DNA from 3 places in the Cytobacillus sp. BC1816 genome. Region 2 is predicted to be linked to each of the others. Evidence: riboswitches for the same ligand, from Rfam matches in the RefSeq annotation. Region 2 holds a riboswitch; each other region holds the start of a gene.
The links. Region 2 has a riboswitch for thiamine pyrophosphate ahead of thiT (energy-coupled thiamine transporter ThiT). Riboswitches for the same ligand answer to the same signal wherever they lie in the genome.

Region 1: linked by a shared signal. The riboswitch ahead of thiW (energy coupling factor transporter S component ThiW) and the one ahead of thiT (energy-coupled thiamine transporter ThiT) in region 2 are both predicted to bind thiamine pyrophosphate.
Region 3: linked by a shared signal. The riboswitch ahead of thiC (phosphomethylpyrimidine synthase ThiC) and the one ahead of thiT (energy-coupled thiamine transporter ThiT) in region 2 are both predicted to bind thiamine pyrophosphate.

Annotation. Positions count from the first base shown of each region.
Region 1 is NZ_CP195611.1:433,280-441,339, forward strand. It holds gene ACR42H_RS02240 (TVP38/TMEM64 family protein) at 93-926, shown strand; gene ACR42H_RS02245 (PaaI family thioesterase) at 1,001-1,372, opposite strand; gene ACR42H_RS02250 (alpha-hydroxy-acid oxidizing protein) at 1,560-2,669, shown strand; TPP riboswitch at 2,794-2,910, shown strand; gene thiW (energy coupling factor transporter S component ThiW) at 3,023-3,511, shown strand; TPP riboswitch at 4,068-4,169, shown strand; gene tenA (thiaminase II) at 4,229-4,918, shown strand; gene ACR42H_RS02265 (DUF1287 domain-containing protein) at 5,256-5,963, opposite strand; gene ACR42H_RS02270 (TIM barrel protein) at 6,068-6,901, shown strand; gene ACR42H_RS02275 (DUF6843 domain-containing protein) at 7,414-7,881, shown strand; gene ACR42H_RS02280 (MGDG synthase family glycosyltransferase) at 7,961-8,060, opposite strand, start outside.
Region 2 is NZ_CP195611.1:2,508,460-2,516,519, reverse strand. It holds gene ACR42H_RS12925 (AAA family ATPase) at 54-1,784, opposite strand; gene ACR42H_RS12920 (MATE family efflux transporter) at 2,069-3,409, shown strand; TPP riboswitch at 3,462-3,564, shown strand; gene thiT (energy-coupled thiamine transporter ThiT) at 3,632-4,231, shown strand; gene ACR42H_RS12910 (hypothetical protein) at 4,331-4,600, shown strand; gene ACR42H_RS12905 (hypothetical protein) at 4,724-4,963, shown strand; gene qoxD (cytochrome aa3 quinol oxidase subunit IV) at 5,045-5,350, opposite strand; gene qoxC (cytochrome aa3 quinol oxidase subunit III) at 5,351-5,956, opposite strand; gene qoxB (cytochrome aa3 quinol oxidase subunit I) at 5,946-7,922, opposite strand; gene qoxA (cytochrome aa3 quinol oxidase subunit II) at 7,912-8,060, opposite strand, start outside.
Region 3 is NZ_CP195611.1:488,037-496,096, reverse strand. It holds gene thiC (phosphomethylpyrimidine synthase ThiC) at 1-1,780, opposite strand, end outside; TPP riboswitch at 1,910-2,024, opposite strand; gene ACR42H_RS02635 (hypothetical protein) at 2,204-2,488, opposite strand; gene ACR42H_RS02630 (bifunctional metallophosphatase/5'-nucleotidase) at 2,627-4,261, shown strand; gene ACR42H_RS02625 (DUF3267 domain-containing protein) at 4,620-5,156, opposite strand; gene ACR42H_RS02620 (MFS transporter) at 5,273-6,499, opposite strand; gene ACR42H_RS02615 (hypothetical protein) at 6,766-7,185, shown strand; gene ACR42H_RS02610 (cation diffusion facilitator family transporter) at 7,224-8,060, opposite strand, start outside.

The sequences.
Region 1 (8,060 bases), 2.1 Mb from region 2:
CTGGCCTTAGATTATTTTAATGCTAAGGGAGCTTAATCCTCCTAGTATTATCCTCTAAACTATAGTTAAGAAAAGCAAGAAGGGGAAAATGTATGAATGGAAAAATTGAAGTTAGTTTTCATGGACTTATCATTTTAATAGCATTGTATACATTGTTTAATTATATGCCGACACTTTTGCCGGTTTATAAATGGATTATGATTGCAGGCATGGCTGTCATATTAGTGATGGACTTTTACTTTTTTGCTGCAGGCAAGTTATCCCGATTGAAATACAGCAGACTGGCACTGATTTATATGTTCAGTCTGCTGTTAATTGTTTTTATGACCTTTTATTTAACAAAGATACTTGTTCTGACTGATGCCTATGGGTTTGAGAGAATGCTGAGGGAATATGAAGCGGAGGGCAAGCTCATCTTTTTCTTGGTTTGCTTTTTACAGCCCATTCTTTTGCCGATTCCTGAAGCCGTAACACTGCCTGCCGGAAGTGCCGTTTTCGGTCCCGCTGCTGCTGCCTTTCTTGGATTCACAGGTACACTTTCGGGGATTATTGTTATGTTCTTGACTGCAAGGATAGGAGGATTAAAGCTTGTAGCCCGGTTTATTAATGAGCGGCATCTGATCAAATACCAAAAATACATGGAGAGAAATGAAAACACCATATTAATGCTGCTGTTTGTTATTCCGATATTGCCAGATGAGATCATTTGTGTTGGAGCAGGTATAGGTGGTGTTTCATTTAAAAAGTTCCTGGGAATTGCGTCTATTTCCAAAATGGCAACTTCCTTGCTGCTGGCTTACTCACTTTCATGGGCCAATGCCTTATCTTTATCTGGCTCACAGCTTTTATTAGTCGTTTCGGCTGTGATAGGGGTATTCTACAGTGTATCTCACTTGTATAAAAAGAAGAAGAATAGTAACTATTAAGATTGTCTGTAACCTTTAATGGTTGTTTCTCCTATCTCTGTCAGCGAAACTATTCAGGCATCGATAGGATCACTCTAGATAGATGCGAAGATTCCCGATGCTTTGGCAACCAGCTGATCCTGGTTGTTATAAATCAGGCAGTCTGTGTGGTTGAGGGTGCGCCCTCTTTTCACAAGGTGAGCATTGGCGATAAGAAATTCACCTGTCGCACCCTTTAGGAAAGTGACCTTTAAATCAGCTGTCACTACGGATTGCATCTGGTTTTCATCCGGCTCGAAAATATTCCCCATCGCTACATCCGCAAGAGTGGAAATGATGCCTCCATGAACCAGTCCTGCGCTGTTAATAAAGAGCGGCTGGATTGGCAAAGTAACTTTCATTTTGCTTTCACTGACTCTTTCGTAATGGAATTTCAGAAAATCATCAAAAGGCTGTTTGATTTGCATTTTGTACACTCCAATTCATTAAGTTAAAATGTTTATTCACAATTTTTTGTGAAATCCCTGCTTATTGAGCTTAATTTGTATAGGAAAGGCTGCATTACTGCGAATTTATGATTTTATTACATGGTTTCTTAAAATCCAAAAAAGTGTTATTATTTTCAATAAATTCAAAAAAAGGCAGGGCTGGAATATGTCAAAAGTAGAGAATATTAGTTTCGCAGAAAACTTTCCTATTTCATTTAAGGAACTGGAAAAAGAAGCAGAGAAAGTGATGGGAGCTGGCGGATTTGGCTATGTCCAATCAGGAGCAGGGGGAGAAGAAACGCTGAAAAAGAATATCGAATCCTTTGCAAAATACTCAATTGTGCCGAGAATGCTTAGAGATGTATCAGTACCGGATACAAGTGTGAATTTATTTGGAAAAACATATCCTTATCCAGTTTTCCTGGCACCTATAGGAATGCAGCGCCTTGAACACAGTGAGGGAGAGCTTGCATCTGCCCGTGCAGCAGCTTCGTTTGGAATTCCTTTTATCCAGAGCACGGTATCCAGTTATTCCATTGAAGAAATAGCTGATGCAACAGGCACGAGTCCAAAATGGTTCCAATTATATTGGTCCAATTATGAAGATGCTGCGTTCAGTATGGTGCGCCGGGCGGAGGCATCAGGCTATGAAGCGATTGTGTTAACAGTAGATACGGTGATGATGGGGTGGAGGGAAGCTGATCTAAGAAACAATTTTTCACCTTTAAAGCTCGGCTATGGAAAAGCAAACTATGAGAGCGATCCAGTCTTTATGGCCACTCTCCATGACGGTGATGTAGTTCAGGGAATCCTTGATAATATCCATCATCCAACATTGAGCTGGGAGCATATTGCAAGGTTAAGAGAGAAAACAAGTCTGCCGATTCTATTAAAGGGTATTCTCCATCCGGAAGATGCCAGGCTGGCCGTTGAAAAGGGGATAGAGGGAATCATAGTCTCCAATCATGGCGGCAGGCAGCTTGATGGAGTGATTGCGGCGATTGATGCGCTTGGACCGATCGTGAAGGAAGTCAAAGGACGAATTCCAGTATTGTTTGACAGCGGCATTCGCCGCGGTTCCGATGTGGTCAAAGCACTGGCATTAGGAGCCGACGCAGTTTGCCTGGGACGGCCGTATGTGTACGGTTTGGCGATTGGCGGGCAGGCTGGAGTTGAAAATGTGCTTGCCAACTTTATTGAAGAAACGAAAGTGTCGCTTTCTCTGGCAGGAGTGGGGAGTCTAAAGGAGCTGGCAGGTCTGCAGCTAATTAGATAGTTTCTCAGCAGAAATTGAAGAGCGCCTATTCCATTCCATCAAGAAATGTATTTAAGCAAAAAGAATGATGACAGCGACTGAATATTTTGTTAAGCTTGAGATAGCTTATCAAACTAAATATCTATGCAACTACTAGGGGTGCCCCGAATGTGAGGGCTGAGAGGAAAGCGCGTTATAGCTTTCTGACTCTTATGGACCTGATCTGGTTAATGCCAGCGGAGGGAAGTAGGATTTGACTATATGTCAATTCATATACTTAAACCAAGCCAGGTCCTTATGGGAATCTGGCTTTTTTGTATACATACTTCTCATCCTGATAAGCAATCAGGCGGCCATTTAGAAAGGAGGTTTAAATGAACAGAACCCGATTGTTAACTACGATGGCTTTATTTGTGGCAATTGGGACACTGGGATCCCATTTGCTCTGGTTTCCGGCAGGCATAGCCAAGGCCTATCCAGTTCAGCATGCGGTGAATGTATTGGCAGCGGTGACGCTTGGACCCCTGCCTGCAGCAGCTGTGGCATTTATGATTGGCCTGCTTCGTAATTTGCTTGGATTCGGGACGCTGCTTGCCTTTCCAGGCGGCATGATCGGTGCGTTTTTGGCAGGTGTGCTTTATTTGAAGTTCGGCCGGAAAATATGGGCTGCTGTTGGAGAAGTGGTAGGTACCGGCATAATCGGTGCATTGTTTGCAGTCCCTTTTGCAAAGGTTCTCATGGGGAGCGCAGCTGGGGCATTCTTCTTTGTGCCGCCATTCCTGGTCAGCAGCGTTACCGGTGCGGCCATAGGCTGGATGGTTTTGGCGAAGGTTAAAGAGAAGAACTTGGTTCAGAATATGTGATGATTTTGGGCCTGAGAAGCTAGATGAGTAAGCAGATAAGAGGAGATCAGCATAGCAAGCTGATCTTATGAGCGATTTTCAAGAGTTATGAGCGAAATTTAAAATTTATGAGCGATTTTCAAGAGTTATGGGCGAATTTCGAAATTTATGAGCGATTTTCAAGAGTTATGGGCGAAATTCAAAATTTATGAGCGATTTTCAAGAGTTATGGGCGAAATTCGAAATTTATGAGCGATTATCAAGAGTTATGGGCGAAATTTAAAATTTATGAGCGATTTTCAAGAGTTATGGGCGAAATTCAAAATTTATGAGCGATTTTCAAAAGTTATGGGCGAAATTTAAAATTTATGAGCGATTTTCAAGAGTTATGGGCGAAATTCAAAATTTATGAGCGATTTTCAAGAGTTATGGGCGAAATTTAAAATTTATGAACGATTTTCAAAGAGTTATGGGCGAAATTCAAAATTTATGAGCGATTTTCAACAGTTAAAAGCGAAATCCAAAACTTATGAGCGAAAAACGTCAAGTTAGAAAATCGGTAAAAAATTTAAAATAAGAAAACTGCTAGGGGCGCTACGGCTGAGATAAGGAGCTTTTCCTTTGTCCCTTGGAACCTGATCTGGATAATGCCAGCGCAGGGAAGCAGTGAGGACCTCGTTATATATCCTCATGCTTTTTCCCCGGCAGCTTCTGTAATTAATAAGGAGGCTATTTTTTATGACTTTTTCAGAGATTCTGCGCAAGGAAAATGAAGATTTGTTTCAGCTGATATTTGAGCACCCATTTGTCCAGGGTATCGGGAGAGGGGACGTGCCGAAAGAGGCACTGGCCCATTATATTAAAGCGGACTTTGAGTATTTGAATGCGTTCATGCATATTTATGGTATTGCCATTTCGAAGTCAGCAGAGCGTAAGGATATTGCTTATTTTAATCAGCAGATAGAATTCGTATTGAACAGCGAAGTACATCCCCACCATAATTTTTGCCAGCAGATTGGCGTGGGTTACGAAGCATTGCAGGGTTATCCGCTCCCTCCAACAGCTGATCATTATGTTAAGCATATGATGTATCATGCTCACACCGGCGGCATGGGTGAAATCCTTGCTGCATTATTGCCTTGTCCATGGACTTATTGGGAGATTGGGCTTGAGCTCATGAAGCAATATGAGCCAGATGAGAACCATCCGTTTTATCCATGGATCTCATTTTATGCAAATTTAAGGGTCGAAGCTGTGACCATGAATATGAGAAACCGTTTGGATGAGCTTGCTGATGCGGCATCACCGGAAGAAAGGCAGCGAATGAAGGATGCTTTCCGAAAAAGCTGCCAGCTGGAGCTTGGCTTCTGGGAGATGGCTTATACCTGCGAAGAGTGGCCGGCGGGCAATCCTGCAGCAGTAAGATAAGAAAAGCGCAAGCGCCTCGCTCAAAAAGGAACGCAGACTAAGAGCACCACCTCCTGTGGCAACGTCTGTGCATGACCCACATCCTCCAAAAAGCTGTCGCTTTCGGTCGTGCGATGTTTAAGCTGTCGAAGCCTTCCTTGTCCTGTGGGCCTCAAGCACAAGACGAGCCTCCCGGAAAGGCGTTCTTTGCCTTTTGGGTGGCTTGCCCAAAATGTGGAGGCGGCTGCTCAGGATCCGCAACTAGACAAGCTTGTGACCTTGAGGGGGTAGCCAGACAGTTATCGACGTTCAAAATTTTATACTTTCTTATTTAATAAGAATAACGCCTGCACCTGCTTTATGGCAGTGCAGGCGTTTTTTCAAAATCCCATCTGTAATGAGCGGTAATAGGAGTCTTAAAAGAAGAGAGTTTTACTTCCGCTGCAAATGGTGTGGAGTTATGTATGACGTATGGAATGCCATCTTTTGTCCGTTTGTCAGAAATGATTGCAACATGGTCGAATTTAGGAGAAAGGAAAACCACGATGTCACCCGGCTGCCATTTCTGAAGGTTCTTAACATCTCCTGGAATCAGTTCTGTTGTTAATGACTTTGCGAAGCGGCTAAAAAAGACATTCTGATTTGGCACCCTCCTGAAATCAATGTTTGGATCCGGACTGCCTTTCACTCTTGAATACAAGTCCGTATTCTCGGCAATATCCTGATCAATAAGATCCTTTATAGAAACATCAGCCCCCTGGAATCCCCTCCAAATCACATCTGTACAGACACCCTCGCCATCGGGCGGATAGCCCCCCGCATAGTAGGCACTTTTATATTGCGTACGCTGATCCACTTCTTTTCTGGCTGTCAGGACCATATCAAGCGGATCGGCACTGCCGTTTTGATTTGAATCGGCTTTTGAATAATCAGCAGGCACTGCCATTTTCGCAGCCAAAGGATTTTCAAAATGAATGCCGATGGAATCCAGAATGATTCCGCCTCGAAATAAAAGAATGAATAATAACAGTATTCCGATTATGGAAGCGAACACTCTTTTTATCATAGAGGCCTCCTCATTTATTTTAATGATTAGACGGTACCATTTTCCAATATGTTACATGGGGGTATGATAAGATTGATATAAGAATATATAAAAGAGGGGATATCATGGCTCATCATATAGGGATATCGGGAAGTGTCATCTTGTCAGACAGCAAGCTGTTTCATGAACTTTTTAAACGTCATTTGCCGCATATTGAGATAGGCGAATTTCAAGATGAGGAATCCTTCCGTTGTTTTATTGAAATGCTGGGCAAAACAAACAAAAGCTTTGGTCTTCATTCGCCTCTTTTCCGGGGACAAAGCAAATACGATCTGCTGGAAAAGATCGGTATGAATCCGGAGGAAGCCTGGGTCCAATTTGAGACGGAAGTGGAAAGAATCTCCCGGCTTGGAGCTGAATACATATTGGTGCACTTCCCTTACTTTAAAAAGGAAACCAGTGGGAATCCGGCAGAGATCATTGAGGAGGGACTCAAGAAACTCAGTGCGCTTCAAAGAAAATATGGGATTATGATTGTGTGTGAACCTAAATTGGGATTCAAGCAATCGCCAGCAGGGATTCATTATCTTGACCACTTTCCTGTAGAGACATGGAAGAAATACGGACTTAGCCTCTGTGTCGATATAGGGGATTATATATTGGCCGCAGGCGAGGAGGCCATAAATTATATAGAAAAATGGTCCGAGTTTGTGAGAGTGGTTCATTTACATAATGTTGAATACCAGGGTGATAAATATATTTGGGTGCCTGTGCATCCATCTCATGAGAATGATAGCAGTCATCATAAAATTAAGAAGCTGATAGATTTTTTAGCTAAAGAATGCAAGGATGTATTTTTTGTCATGGAATACACTCCACACACGAACCCTCCGGAAAAGATGGTAGAAGAAGGAATCGGATGGGCAATAGAGGTGATCGAGGAAGGATCTGTTAGTTAGGGAAGCAGGGCGCCTGGCATTAATTTTGTGCAGGTTGAAAATGAAAAGTTAATGATATTACTTATTATAGTAAGTATGGGAAATACCTTGTATGTATACTAATATGTGAAGTTATTCACAAAAAAAGAGGAGGTTAATTTATTCTTATGCTGGGATTAAAATTAAAAACGGCCCTGCAGGCTTCTATTCTTTTTACATTTTGTTTTTGGCTTCTTTTTTTCTTTTCTGAAGGGGGACTGTTTTCTTTCTTCCTGATCATGATTTTTTTATACTGCCTTTTCGGAAATGTGATATACGGTGTTCCAGTGTCGCTGCTTTCTGAGCTTTTTACTAAAAATCTAGCAGTATGGCGGTTTCCCGCGGCGGCATTTATACATACCTTTTTGGCTTCGCTCACTTATTTTATTATGGAAGGGTTTGCTTTTTACATATTTTTTGCTGCGGTGCTTTTCTTTTTAGTGGACGAGTGGCGGAAATGGAACCGCGAGATGCCAGGCGGCAGGAGGGTTGCCTTGAACGCAGCAGCTTTTCTTATCGCTTGCCTCCTGCCAATGGGGTCTTTTTGGATGCTTCAGCAGGCTGATCTGGAAGAAAAAACTCATGATCTTTATCTGATTCCAAAAGGGTATACAGGTCAGGTAAGAATTGTTCATGAAATAGGTAATGCCCCTAAGCCTGAGACAGAAGGGAAATACGATGTAGTTCGGGTGAATGATAGAGGATATGCCATTACCTCTTTACCGCAAAGTGAAGGATATATTGATGACTTGTACTATTATGTGGATGAAAAGGGGAAGCGTGAAGCGATATCAGAAAGCTGTATTTCACATGGCGGATCAGGCGGTGTACAGGGAGATGGATATGAATATTCGTATACCTATTTTTCGGTTGGCTGTGAGGACATGGATGACCAAGGAAATGGCCCTGGTATTGAGGATATTCTTTATGAAGAGGGTTTGATCAATCAAACGTTTGATTGAAATGGAAAACAGCCTGGAAATTCCAGGCTGTAATTTATTTATCGGGAGTCTTACTTCTAAAGCCCAGCAGATTGAAGTTTCACTTTAAAGTTGGGATAGCTCTTATGGAATGTACAGTTTCAGGCGTTTTTCTGCCGGTGCTTTTAATTGAAATGAAGATGGCATAGTCCAATGGGCAA
Region 2 (8,060 bases):
TTATGACCCGCAGTTTCCATTATAAAAACCGGCCCCCAGGGGCCGGTTACTTATCATGCTATTACCATTTCAGTCTTCAATTCTCCAACAATATTCTGGACTTCACTGCCTTCAAGAGTTTCTTTTTCAAGAAGGGCATCTACGAGAGTTTCAAATTGACGCTGATGATTTGCGATGATCAATTCGCATCTTTCCAGTGCTTTCTGGAAAAGATCCTGCATTTTTGCTTCTTTTTGACCTTTGTTAAAAGTAAGCTCAAAGCCGTTATCCAGTAACCCGGTGTCAACCATTTGCTCAATGATATGCTTGGCTTGTTTAACATCACCGCTTACTCCAATGCTATGCTCGCCAAGAATCATTCGTTCTGATACACCGCCAGCGAGAATCATGGCAACCTGATCAAGCAATTCACTTGTTGTCGATAAGTGTAGCTCTTTTTGAATAGGAGCTACGTAACCAAGTGCTTCACCCCGGGGAATGATGGTTGCTTTTCGGACGGATCCTGGTTTTGTTAAAGCAGCCACTAAAGCATGGCCAGCTTCGTGTATGGCAACCCGCTGCTTCGTACCGGGATCCTGCAATGCCCGGGTGGTTGTTCCCAGTATGGTCCGGTCCAGCGCATAATCCAAATCATCCTTTGAGATAATTTCCTGGCCGTTTCGGACAGCTCTGCGGCTTGCCGTTTCAAAAAGGGAATGAAGATCTGCTCCCGAGAATCCAGAAGTGCTTTCAGCTAAATCGCCAAGTGTTGTCATGACATCCTCAGCAAGTAATCTATTTTTCGTGTGAATATTGATAATCTCTCTTCGGCCCTTTGTATCCGGAAGAGGGACATTGAAGGAGAAGTCAATACGTCCCGGACGGAGGAATGCTTCATCGAGCATATCCTTCCTGTTTGTCGCTGCAATAAATAGTATTCCATCATTGGAATGTCCGCCGTCCAGCTGGACTAACAGCTCAGTTAAAGTTTTTTCGCTTTCTTCTCCGCCATGTTGCTTTCTTCTGCCCGCCAATGCATCTACTTCGTCAATGAAGACGACAGCAGGAGCATGCTTTCTGGCATTTTGGAAAAGATTTCTTACTCGGGATGCTCCCACACCAACGAACAATTCATTAAAACCGGAACCGCTGGTTGAGAAAAACGTTGCTCCAAGTTCTTTAGCGATTGCCTGAGCCAGCAATGTTTTTCCCGTTCCAGGAGGCCCGTATAATAGAATTCCCTTCGGCGGCTTAATCCCCATCTTCAGTGAGCGCTCGGGTTCTTTTAATATTGAAAGTGTCTGCATGATTTCCTCTTTCATTTCTTCCTGAATTCCGCCAACATCTTCAAGTGAAATGGAAGGAAGAGCCTTTGGCTTAGATACACTTTGCTTCATTGTATTTGTAGCACCCATTCCGCCTTTTCCTGACTTAAACAGGTAAATGCCAATGGCTATAAACAAAAGGACTACACCGCCCAGAATCCAAGGGGTGTAAGGTCCTGTGGTTGCGAATGTATATTGTATATTATAGGTTTCTACTAATTTATCAACCATCTCACTGTTGGGAGGCACATGGGAGATGTACTCGCCATCAGGGGCTGTGATCAGCAGTTTCCCATTTTTATATTCCTGTACTGCAACAGTCTTTCCATCCTGGGAGGCAATAATTTTTTCCACAGAAGAAAATGGGACTGTCACATCCTTTTTTCCTGCTTGTACGGTCCAAATAACCGCCGCCAAAATCACCGTGATCACCAATGCAATAGAAACAATCGTCGAAGGCTTCTTAAGACGTGATTTCAACTATTTCCCTCCTCATTAAACATACCTACATTATAAGGAAAAAGAATTGTTAATTACAGGGTTTTACGCTTTTTAAACGTTGTAAATTATGGAAAAATAATAGTTTTTTAGAGAGATTGTGCTATAACAGCATTTCAGGTGCATCTATTTGTGATAAAAATGTGACAGCGGTGAAGAAAATAAAATCATAAAACTTAATCAAAATCAAAACCATAAAATTGGAAACAGAATGTGAAATAGGGAATAATGGAACTGTGAAAAATATAAGGAAAAAAGGTGTTAAGATGGCTCAGCAGGATTTTACAAAAGGAAATATATTCAAACAGCTCCTGGTGTTCTCAACTCCAATCATGCTTACTAATTTCCTGCAGGTTTCTTATCAATTTATTGATAGTCTATGGGTTGGGAATCTGCTAGGGGCTGACGCATTGGGAGCTGTCGCGGTGTCAGGAACTGTAATCTTTACAGTTCTTTCTTTTATCATTGGAATAAACAATGCGGCGTTAACGATCTTATCCCAGCAAAAAGGCGGAGATCATGAAGAGGGGCTGAAACGATATTTGAATGCCTTTACCGTCATTCAGACAATTATGTCAGTTGCTCTAGGAATAGCTGGATTCCTGCTTGCAGAAAGAATTTTGGCCTTTATGGGTACACCTGCGGGAATGGCAGAAGGTGCAGCATCCTATTTACAGATTAACTTCATTGGAATTCTGTTTTTATTTGGATACAACTTTATAGGAACTGTACTTAGAGCGCTCGGAGACAGCATAAGTCCTCTGTACTTTGTCCTGATAGCAGTCGTATTAAATGCAATCCTGGATCCTCTTTTTATATCTGTATACCAGCTTGGTATTGATGGGGCAGCTTATGCAACAATCCTTTCACAGGGGTTCGCATTTATGATCGGAATGATATTCATACTCCGCAAAAAGCTGGCACCGTTCTCTGTCCCTTCTTGGCCGCATAAAGAGGAGGCAGCATTAATTTTTAAGCTTGGCATCCCTTCAGGACTCCAAATGACTGTTATATCGGCTGGTGTTATGGCTATTATGTCTGTTGTCACCTCCTTTGGCGGTGACGTGGTTGCGGGATTTGGTGCAGCACAGCGCATTGACAGCATCATTATGCTTCCGGCTATGGCATTGGGGACTGCAGTCAACAGTATGGCTGGTCAAAATATAGGGAAAAATCAATGGGAAAGAGTTCATCAAATTGCCTTGTACGGAGTAGTTTACAATCTTGGAATCATGTTCATCATCGCCTTTGGGACGGTCCTATTTGCCGAACACGGGGTGCGCCTGTTTATTCAGGATAAGGAATCAGTTAAGTATGGCACTGACTATTTAAAGATCATTGCATTTTTTTATCCGCTCCTGGGCATTAATTTTATATTGAATGGTGTGGTAAGAGCATCTGGTGCGATGTTTCAAGTGCTGGTACTGAATATTATTTCATTCTGGATCCTGCGCTATCCTTTAACATTTATATTTTCAAAGCTTATGGGTGATAAAGGTATAGCTGCAGGCATGGGGATCAGCTTTGCCATAAGCAGTGTCATTGCCTTTATGTATTACCGAATCGGAAAGTGGGATAAACAGATTATATTTGGCGAGGAAAAATAAATCCTTTTCACTTTCAATTTTTTCATTTATACTAAAATCGGATAATACAATAACGTGCCACAAGGGGAGCATTTTGCTGAGAGTGAACAGTTCGCTGTTCTGACCCTTTGAACCTGTTAGATAATGCTAGCGCAGGAATGTGGAATAAAAGGCGGAAGGGGTTTTTCTGCCTGCTTGTTCTCCCTTGGGGTATCGTCATACGATTAAAGGGGGATTTTTTTTATGAAAAAATTAAGCCTGACGGCGATGATTGAAGCTTCATTTTTTGCAGCATTTGCTATTATTTTGGATTTCCTTCCATCTTTAAAGCTGTCGCCTTCCATTTCGATTTCTGCTGCGATGATACCAATATTCATTTTGGCATTCAGATGGGGCTTTAAGGTGAGCTTCATTTCCGGTCTATTATGGGGAATATTGCAGATTGCCATGGGTGATGCCTGGATTGCGACTCCGCTTCAGGCATTTATCGAATACTTTATTGCATTTGCCTGTATTGGTTTAGCTGGTTTGTTTTTCCGCCCAATTCAAAATCAGCTGCGCAGCGGAAACAAGAAAAAGGCATTGGGCTGGGTAGTTTTAGCTGTGTTTGCCGGAAGCCTTGCCCGGTATTTCTGGCATTTCATAGCAGGTGTCCTTTTCTTTGGAAGCTATGCGCCAGAAGGGATGTCACCGGTTCTTTTTTCCTTCCTGGCAAACGGTGCAACCATGCTCGGAGCAGCTATTCTCTGCTCGATTTTAGCTGTATTAATTATATCTTCGGCTCCAAGATTAATCATAAGAAAGACAGATGAAATGATTCAATCTCAAAAAAGTGTATCCTAATAAAATCAGCCTCTTTGAAAATTTTCAAAGAGGTTTTTTCTTATTATAGGAAACTGCTCCTGAAAAATGGGTATATTACTCAAAAAGGGGAGTGATAGTTTGTCACACACATTGCAGGGCAACATCATAACAGGTGTATATGATGCAGAAACCAGTGCTTTTGAGATCCAAAAGGTTAAAAATTTCAGTACCCAGTCGGTCCTCAACAAAAATCAATGTGAAAATTTGTATAACTATTTATCCCTTCATGAAGAGGATGAGGGAGGACAGATTATTACACTTTACGATCAAATGCCATTAATGCTGACCAGGCAGGAAATAGGCAATTTAAAGAAAGATTTGGAGAACATTAAAAAGCTGTATCAGTAGTAAATTTTGCTTTGCACCTTTGCAAGGCTTTTTTTTTGCATAAATAATTTTGACGAATTTGTGACAAAAAGTTTGACAAATTTGTGAACATAGTTAGAATATTAAATAAAAGGGGATGAAAAAATGACTTTAAAACAGCAAAAGGTGCTGCACTTTTTTAGAAATGTGACTGCGGCCGGTATTTTACTAGGATTAATTGTCTTTATTTCAAGCTTTTTTGTAAGCGGTCTCACAGGTGAATATATATTATCAATTGGCTTAAGTATCATGGTATCATCCATGCTGATATTTGGTTTTGGTTTTTTTATCAACGTAATGGAAGAAATGACAAAGGGAAGCAAGGGTATCAGACAATACAAATAAAACCGGCCTCCAAATGGGAGACCGGTTTTTTGTTTTGTCCTAGCTCCAGCGGGGAGAAAAGGCGATGGAGCTTTTCTTGATTTAATGAGCTGCGTGCCCAGAGGTTAAGACCCAAATAGAACCTACTACAATAACAATAACCATAAATACGGCATAAATCATATTTACTAAGTTCGTTTTGCCGTCTTCGCCTTCTCTTAAGTGCATGAACATGAACAGCTGCATGCCTGCCTGTATGACAGCCAGTGAGCCGATGATCCACATGATCACTTTAAAAGAGAGGTTCGTTTTTAAGGCAATTCCTGCTGCTCCAAATGTCAGCACAAGAGAAACAACAAATCCAATGACATGGCTTATAGGGAAGCTTTTTGATTGATGATGTTCCATTTAAGCCACCAGTCCCTTCAAATACACGAATGTGAAAATAAAGATCCAGACTACATCAAGGAAGTGCCAGTAAAGGCCGATAATAAACGTTTTTCTTGCTGTAGTAGGGGTAAGGCCTCTTTTTAAAAGCTGAATAATGACCATAGTTGCCCAGCCAATACCCAAAGTAACGTGGGCTCCGTGTGTGCCCAGCAAGACAAATAAGCTGGAAAGGAACGCACTTGTCTGCATCGTTGCGCCTTCATGGGCATAATGGATAAATTCATTAATCTCCATGAATAGGAATCCTGCGCCAAGAGCAAGGGTAATCACCAGCCAGGTGATTAGCCCTTTCAGGTTATGGCGGCGCATTTCAAAAATGGCGATGCCCATTGTAAAGCTGCTTGTTAAAAGGAGGACTGTCTGAATCATGACATCCTTGATAACAAAGATATCTTTATGTGTTGGTCCTCCTGCATAGCGTTCATATAATACGCCATATACTCCGAACAGAGTGGCAAATAGAACGATTTCAGCGCCAAGGAAAACCCAGAAGCCAAGAATATTCATCCGGTCCTGTTCAGTTTGATATTCAAGGGGCAAAGAAGTATCCACTTTAGCTGACATGATCGTGCACCTCTCCTTCTGTTTTTCTCCAGGCATTTTCAATTCTGTGAATTTCATCTTTCTTAACATGGAAGCCTTCATTGTAATCGAATGAACGAATGATCAATCCAGCAAAAATGCCGATGGCAGCTACAGCTGCAGCGATGTGCCATTCAAATACAAGGAGGAAGCCTGCAATCCCAAAGATGACACCCATATAAATCGGAAGCCAGGAATTGCTTGGCATATGAATCTCTTCGATTTCACTGTCAAATAACGTTAAGCCTTCATTCTTTTTCTTCATGTGCCAGAAAGGATCAAGGGATTTAACTTCCGGCAGTTTTGCAAAGTTATAGAATTGAACAGGTGAAGCAGTAGACCATTCCAATGTCCTTGCATCCCATGGGTCGCTTGAGATGTTTCTGTCGGCATAGCGGATGCTCCAGTAAATGTTGTAGCAGAATACAGCAAATCCGGCTGCCAGAATGATGGACCCAATTGCCGAAAGCATGAAGAGTGGTGCAAATCCAGACTCGGCGGAGTATGTGTATGCACGTCTTACAGCTCCGTTTAATCCAAGGAAGAACATAGGCATGAATGTTACGTTAAAGCCGATAACAAAAAGCCAGAAATGCCATTTCCCGATTTTTTCATTAAGAATGAAACCGAACATTTTTGGCCACCAGTAGTAAAGACCTGCAAATACCGCAAATACTACACCTGGAATTAATACATAGTGGAAGTGGGCAACCAGGAATAATGTATTGTGATACTGATAATCCGCTGCACCCATTGCAAGCATTACGCCGGTAACCCCGCCAATCACGAAGCATGGCACGAATGCAAGTGCCCATAGCATGGCGGAAGTAATTTTTATGCGGCCTTTACGCATCGTAAACAGCCAGTTAAACATCTTAACCCCAGTCGGTATGGCTATCGCCATTGTCGTGATGGAGAAGAAAGAGTTAACCGCAGGGCCTGATCCCATTGTATAGAAATGGTGGACCCATACAACCATACTTAAAAGCGCAATTCCAAGGATGGAAAATACCATTGACTTATATCCAAACAATGATTTTCTTGAGAAAGTTGCAATAACTTCTGAGAAAATACCGAATGCAGGAAGGGCAACAATGTAAACCTCGGGATGTCCCCAAAGCCAGAACAGGTTAGCCCAAAGCATATCCATTCCTCCGCCTGATACTGTAAAGAAGTGTGTTCCATACAGACGGTCGAATGTCATCAATGCCAATGCAACTGTGAAAATAGGGAAAGCAGCCACAATCAGAATGGATGTTACAAAGGTAGTCCAAGTGAACATTGGCATTTTCATCAGTGTCATGCCTTTTGTTCTCATTTTCAAAATCGTAACGATGAAGTTTATACCTGTCATTAGTGTCCCGATACCAGCAATTTGCAGCGCGACTGCATAAAAGTTATTGCCGATTCCCGGGCTGAATTCCTTGCCTGCAAGAGGGAAGTAAGATGTCCATCCTGCATCAGGCGATCCCCCAATGACAAATGAAATATTAAATAGCATAGCTCCGCTGAAGAACAGCCAGAAGCTAAGTGCATTCAGCTGCGGAAAGGCAACGTCACGCGCACCGATTTGAAGCGGAATAACAACGTTCATTAATCCAATCAAGAATGGCATCGCCATGAAAAGAATCATAATAACGCCGTGTGTTGTAAAGATTTCATTATAGTGCTGGGAATTCAGAAATTCCATTTCAGGGCGTGCTGTCTGAGCTTTCATCAGCAAACCGTCCATCCCGCCGCGGAAGAACATCAATACTGCGGAGATGATATACATGATACCGATTTTTTTATGATCAACTGTAGTCAGCCATTCTGTCCAGAGGTATTTCCACTTTTTTAAATAAGTGATGGCAGCTACTGCACCAATCATCGTTAATAAAATAGCAATCTGTGAACCTAGTATAAGGGGGTCCCCAGTAATAAAAAACTCATCCCATTTAATGCCCATGATGGTCACCTCCATGGTTTTCTTGACTATCATGGCTATCTTCTTCGCCATGACCTTCAATTACGTTTGGATTCTCATTTTTATAATTGTCATCTTCTTCGAAGGTTTTACCTTGATATCCATGGCCTCTGTAGAGCT
Region 3 (8,060 bases), 2.0 Mb from region 2:
GATAAATGTTTCCCCCGGCCTTATTAAATTCCTCAGCTTTTTCTTCCAGTCCCTTCTGTATCGCTTCGTCGGTTTCAAGCTTATGCTCTTTTGCATAATTCCGGATATCTTGGGAAATTCTCATACTGCAAAATTTCGGCCCGCACATGGAACAGAAATGAGCGGTTTTTGCCCCTTCAGCAGGCAGGGTTTCATCATGGAATTCCAAAGCGCGCTCAGGATCCAATGAGAGATTGAATTGATCTCTCCAGCGGAATTCAAAACGTGCCTTTGACAGGGCATCATCCCTTTTTTGCGCTCCAGGATGTCCCTTTGCCAGATCTGCAGCATGCGCGGCAATTTTATACGTGATGACACCCTCGCGGACATCGTCTCTATTCGGCAAACCCAAATGTTCTTTTGGGGTAACATAGCAAAGCATTGCAGTCCCATACCAGCCTATCATGGCAGCCCCGATTGCAGAGGTAATATGGTCATATCCCGGAGCTATATCAGTCGTAAGGGGTCCAAGTGTGTAGAATGGTGCTTCTTTACAGATGTCCAATTGTTTATCCATATTCTCTTTGATTAAGTGCATTGGAACATGGCCAGGTCCCTCGACCATTACCTGTACATCATGTTCCCAAGCAATCTTCGTCAATTCCCCAAGTGTTTCAAGCTCCGCAAACTGAGCCTCGTCATTTGCATCTGCAATCGATCCCGGCCGCAGTCCATCCCCCAGGGAGAAGGCCACATCATAAGCTTTCATGATCTCGCAGATTTCTTCAAAGTGTGTATATAAAAAGTTCTCTTTATGATGATGCAGGCACCATTGGGCCATAATGGATCCGCCCCTCGACACAATTCCGGTCAAGCGCTTTGCCGACAGCGGAACATACCTCAAAAGGACACCTGCATGAATCGTAAAGTAGTCAACCCCCTGCTCTGCTTGTTCAATTAAGGTATCCCTGTATACTTCCCACGTAAGATCCTCGGCAATGCCATTAACCTTTTCAAGTGCCTGATAAATGGGAACAGTACCGACCGGAACGGCGGAGTTTCTAATAATCCATTCGCGTGTAGTATGAATATTTTTGCCTGTAGACAGATCCATAATTGTATCTGCTCCCCATCGGGTAGCCCAGGTCATTTTCTCTACCTCTTCTTCAATAGAGGATGAAACAGCCGAGTTTCCAATGTTCGCATTAATTTTCACATGAAAATTCCTTCCGATAATCATTGGCTCTGTCTCAGGGTGATTGATATTGGAAGGAATAATCGCCCGTCCTCTTGCTACTTCAGACCGCACAAATTCCGGTTCCATATTTTCCCGAATGGCTATAAACTCCATCTCAGGGGTTATGATCCCCTTTTTTGCATAGTGTAACTGGGTGACATTCTTCCCTTTTTCCGCTCTCAATGGCTTGCGGTTTAAGCCGGGAAAGACTTTATGATTGGCACGCGAATCATTTTTGTCGCGAAACCCATTATCCTCGGGCTTCACTTTTCGACCTTCGTACTCTTCAACATCTCCGCGTTCATGAATCCACTTTCTTCTTAATGCAGGAAGCCCTTTTTTTAGATCTGCCGTATACTGAGGATCGGTATAAGGTCCACTCGTATCATATACACGAACCGGCTCATTGACTTCTTCACCAAACGTTCCGGCAGTGGGGCTTAATTCTATCTCTCGCACCGGAACCTTTATATCAGTCCTGGATCCCTCCACATATACTTTTTTGCTGCCAGTAAAGCTCGACATAATAGAAATACTCTCATGATTTAAAGAACTTGCAGTCATTGATCATCTCTCCCTAATTAAAAATGTAAGGACGAGACCTGGAACCAAGGAAGTGCCAGATATGTAAAAAAGCCGGTCCACATAAAGATGGACCGGCTTAAACGCAGATGTCTTTGCACAAAAAAACTCTTTTGCACATTCTAACTTCCCCACGCTGGTATGATCCAGATCAGGTCCAAAGAGTCAAGAAACTTTAGCGCGTTTCTTTCTCAGCCCAAGCTATTGGGCACCCCTAGTTATTGCTATTAAATTCAATTCTAGTATACAGAATAGCGGAAACAAATGAAAGGAATTTTTTTCAGAATTCTGTCAGACGAAAAATTTTGCCTTTATTCTGCTCCTAACCTCGTTTTCCTTAATTCAGTTTTTTTCTTCTGAATGTACATCAAATCAGCCGCAGACGTTTTCCGCGACTTATGCAGGTTAATTCCCGTCAGACTCCTCATCATTCATATCCATATCACTTTCATCCATACTCTCTTCATCTTGTGGTGATTCTTCATTCATGCCGGGCTCCTCCATATCAGATTCTTCTGATGTGCCAGGATCCTGCATTTCACTATCTTCATTATTGTTTTCTTCCATCTGATTATCTTCCAATTCCACATCTTCCGTTTCCGGAGGCGGATCCTGTTCATCCGTTCCGCATCCTGCCAACAATAATCCTGCACTCAATGGAATTGATAGCCATAGCTTCTTATCATTCATGTATTGTCATCTCCTTTTGCAGTATCATGTTCTTTAAGACCTTACCCTTTTGGCAGGTGGCCAAACTTTTCCCATCAGCCGATTAAATCCCTAATATCTGCAAATACTATCCCTGCCACAATTACTGGAGGATGAATGATGAAAGTACTTTTCTCCCTTATATTATTTAGCTTCCTGGGAATGCCTCTATACAGCGGACAGGCTGCAGTAAAAGAACAATGGGATCAGCAGGGCCTTTCTGAAGAATATCACGGCCATGTTGAAGAACGTACAGAAGCACCATACAAGCAAATTCAATTGCTGGGCATTAATGATTTCCATGGGCAGCTGAATGTCACTCGGCAGGTTAACGGCAGACCTGCAGGACGCGCTGATTACCTCGCTGCCTATTTGCGGCAGCGTGCTTCTGAAAATGAAAACACCATTTTACTTCATGCTGGAGACATGATTGGAGCCAGTCCACCAGTATCCGCTCTTCTGCGGGATGAACCGACTATTGAATTTTTGAATAAGATGGGGTTTGATATCGGCACGATCGGCAATCATGAATTTGATCGAGGATCTGATGAACTGCTTCGTCTGCTAAGCGGCAGCATCCCTTCAGCAGCAAAAGATTATTCCGGATCCCATTTCCCTTGGATTGCAGCCAATGTCATCAGCCAAAAGTCAGGCAAGCCCTTCCTTCCTCCATATAAAATAGTAAATGTCAGCGGGATCCCAATTGGATTTATCGGAGTCATCACGAAAGAAACACCGGCTATTTCCGCGCCTAACAGTGTGAAAGATCTGATTTTCACCGATGAAGCTGAAGCCATCAACAAGTATGTCCGGGAACTTAAAAAACAAGGAGTAAGAGCCATTGTGGTACTGGCGCATGTCCCTGGAAAATCAAAATCAAATGGAGAGCATGCAAGAGGCCAGTTAATAGAGTTGGCCCATCAGGTGGATGACGAAGTGGATATTATGTTCGGAGGCCATAGTCATGACTATCTGAACAGTGTGGTGGATGGAAAGCTTCTTGTACAGGCCTATTCATATGGCACTGCCTTTTCTGATGTAGATATAGAAATAGATCCCCAGACAAAGGATATTGTCCACAAGCACGCTGAAATTGTGAATGTTTTTCAAGAGAATATCCAGCCCGCAAGCGACATAACCAGGATGATCGAGCGCTATGAAAGAAAAGTAGAATCCACTGTGAACAGATATATCGGCACTGCCGCAATTTCAATCACAGCCGAACAAAACAGAAGCGGTGAATCAGCCCTGGGCAATCTTATTGCCGATTCCCAGCGGGCAGTGATGGAAACAGATTTCGCTTTCATCAATCCAGGAGGAATCCGGGCAGACATTGACGCTGGCCGTGTTACATGGGGAAACTTATATGTCGCCCTTCCCTTCAGCAATCAGCTTGTCAAAATGAACCTGACAGGCAGCCAAATTCGTGATGTCCTCAATCAGCAATGGCAGCCAAATACAACTAGAATTCTTCAGATCTCTGGACTCACTTATACTTGGGATGACAGCAAGCCTAGAGGTGAAAAAATAAATGATATATATCTGTCTGACGGAACATTACTTGAGCCGAACAAAAACTATTCGGTCACTGTAAATACCTATCTCGCTGATGGAGGAGACAATTTTACAGGATTCCGAAAAGGAACAAACAGAGTGACCGGCCCAAGTGATATAGATGCACTAGTGGACTATATACAGAATTCAGCACAGCCATTCAGCTCCGCGATTGATGGACGCATAAAGAGAATAGACTGAAAAAGGACAGCTCGGCGACTGTCCTTTTTTCTTATCCATTTAATACTAATAGCAGGATCGACATCATATCCTTCTATTAGGATTAGAAAGAAAGGAATAGGATAATGAAAAAGTATATTTATTTTCTCATGCTGTTCGGCGTCTTTTTTCCATTTTTTCATAAGACAGCCATTGTTTTTGAAAACTGGAGATTGTGTACAAATACATCCAAATTGATAGGGATCCAGCTTTATGGACTGGATTCAATGAGAAACCTCCTAATATCATCACTGGCGGCCCTGGTTGCCTTTTTTTTCACCCAACTATTTATTGGGTGGGACAACAAACATAAAAGTTCTTAAACATATGGAATTGCAGCCTATTCATACACTGTAAATTGCGGCTTAGTCGGATGGTCAATGACCAGAGCATCATTTGGAAATTTTAAGAGCTTTTTATACAAAACAAGGTCTCCAAAACACCCAACTGTCAATATCGCCCCTAATATCGATAAGCCAGGCATATTCAGTACCATTCCAAGAACAAGGGGCAATAAACCTGTCGGAATGAATGGCAGCATTAAAACCTTTTTCATTTGCTGAACCGTCACTGGCTGTTTGGCATGGGCATAGGCCACACCCAATTTCAAATTGACTCCCCAGGACATTTCACTCCATGGGACACCGCCAATATAGCGAAAACCTGCCAAATGGATGACTTCATGCAAAATAACTATAACGACCATACCAGCTAAAAATAATAGCATACCTATAAGATCAAAAGACATTTCGCCTCCGCCATAAATTACGGCATGTAAAAAGAGCACTCCAAATACCAGCGCAATCGTTGCAATGAATAAATAAACCTGCAATTTCATCATTGAAATGAAAACAACCGTTTGTTTTTTATTTTGCAAATTTTCACCCCGCGAGGAATTAGTCGATTACCTATATTTACGGATCACAAACAGCAAAGTTTCAAAAAATGGCCATTGCCGTCAGCTTATATCCTTTATTGCTCTCCCCATTGCCTTTAGCCCTCCAAACTGCCAGCTTCTAATGCATTACCTTTACCTTGAAGCTTCAGCTGAATAAAACCAAAGATGGACGAAATGATTAATAATATTCCTGATAAAATGTAAATAAACCGGACACCGATTAGATCAGTTAAGACCCCTATGCCCAAAATGGAGACAACGAAAATCAATTCGTTTAAGACAGATTTAGCAGCAAGAATTTTCGTGAGCATTGTTTCATCTGCACTATTTTGATACATAGTGGTTTGTGCAAGATCCCGCAGCTGATAGGAAGGTCCCATCAATATTACAAATAGCAGCGCTAAGAAAGGATTCGATATAAAACCATACCCCAAAGTAAGAATCCCGAAAGCACTGGAGCCAATCAGCATAAAAATAATCAAACGGCCTTGCAGTAAATAAGAAAGCCGGTAAATGAGGATTCCTCCAGCAATAGTGCCTAAGTAATATCCTCCGTTGATATAGCCCCACCAGGACTCCCCCTTTCCAAGGGCATCCTCCACATAGGTTAACGTAACCGCACCAATCCAAATCGTTCCTGCCCAAGCTTCTATTAAATCCATTATGATCAGTACTCGAAGCCCTTTATCCTGGAAGAGCAATTTCCAGCCAGCCATTAGACTGGACAGCATTCGGAAGTTTGAGTTCACAGCAGGTGATTGGCTTATTTTTATCAAAAACAAGCTTAGAAGAGAAATAAAAAGTAGAATGATCGTAATGATCAATGTGAATTGTTTGCCAAGGAAAGCTAACAGGATACCACCAAAAGTCCACCCTGCAAACAAGAAAGTCTGGTCAACACTTGAGAGCAGGCTATTCGCTTTGACTCTTTGCTTTTTAGGAATAACAGCTTTTACCATGGATATTTTAATAGGTGAGAAAATGCCATTAAAAAAGGATATAAGGGCCAACACAAAGAAAATAGCCATTAACATAAAATCCGTCAATTGCTGCGAGAGTAACATCATTAATCCAGCAATCAGAACGATCTGGCTTATCTGGGAAAACTTCAATAGATTTATTGGCTGAAATCTATCCGAAATGGATGGAAGCAGTATATTGCTGATCATTCTCGATATGACACTAACCAATGTGACGGCTGCAGAAAGTGCTGTGCTCCCTGTTTCATTATACAAATGCAGCACCACAGCCATCGTGTACAGGGCAAACCCAAGATTCGCTGCTGTCTGGCTTACTAGAAGAGCGTAAAATGAACGATTCATCACTAAACCCCTATCTAAAAGAATTTTCGTTGCAAACCAGCATGATTTCTATAAAGTTAAGCTCTTAATCTAATATTAAAAATCTATCATTTAGCTTAACATATTAAAAATGCATGCAGCAGCCAGCTCAGTTATATGTTTTCCATTCTGAAAAACAATATAGATCATGGTAGCTTGTTCCTATTTTCAGAAAAACATATCACGATTTTCCTTAATGTCTGTATAATCAACTTAAACTATTAAAAGAAAGGAGATCAACAGAATACGTGCTTTACATATGGGATATCGAAAAGATTATAAAAAACACCTTGGATGGGTTCCAATTGGATATTAACTATGAGTTCTGCAATACACTTACTGCACCCATGAGCTACAACGTTTCAACAAATACAATTAAGTTTAACTACCTGAAAGTGAACGGCTACATAGCAAAAATTAATTTTAAAATAAAAGAAACAGATGAGAACCTGGTTAAATTAATGCTATTCCATGAAATCGGGTATTATCTGGACTTCAAGAAAAACAAACATGATATAAGAACGCTAATGTACGGAGAAGATGACGAGAAAGAACAGCTCATGTCTGAAATTGAAAAAAACTCCTGGGATTTTGGAAGAAAAATAGTACCGGAACAACTGGTAAATGCCTATGATCATTTACGGGAATTGGATAAAATGTTCAGCTAGAAAAAGAAATGCGCCTCATCAAGAGACGCATTTCTTTTTTAATTCGGTTCCACATGGACGTGAACATCATAAACCCCATAATCCTTCATCATTACTTTCTCCACATGTGTCGCAATATCATGGGCTTCCTTAATATCAAGCTTGGAATTAACCAGAATAACCACATCAATCACTTCATTGTTTCCATAGCTTCTGCCTTTAATATCTTTAATGCCTTTTACCCCGTCTACATTTTTGATGACATCCTGATAATGCTTAATCTTTTTTTCATCAAATCCATCAGATAGTTCATGGGAGGCTTGTACAAAAATATCCCAAGCCGTTTTGCATATTAAAAACCCGACAAAAACGGCTGTTAATGGATCAAGCCATGGCATGTTCAGCTGCGAACCAAAAATTCCGACGGCAGTGCCTATACTCACCCATGCGTCTGAAATATTGTCCTTTGCCGCTGCCATTACGGCCTTGCTGTTAATTTTCATAGCTAAATTTTTATTGTATCGGTATACAAAGTACATTGCAGCTCCAGAAATAACTCCGGTATATGCCGCAAAAATATCAGGAGATTCATTAACTCCATCAAACATGGATGAAACAGCATTTAGCAGAACTTGAAGACCTACTGCAGCCATTATGAAGGAAGCTACCATGGAAGCAATGGTCTCACTCTTCCAATGGCCATACCCATGATTTTTATCCGGCGGACGCTGAGAAATCCTAAGCCCTATAAGCACTGCAATTGAAGCGATTATATCTGTTGTATTATTCAACCCATCTGCTTTCAAAGCAGCAGAGTCACTCACATATCCAATTGTTAATTTTAGTACAGAAAGACATATATAAGCTGCAATACTAATAAAAGCAGCACGTTCGCC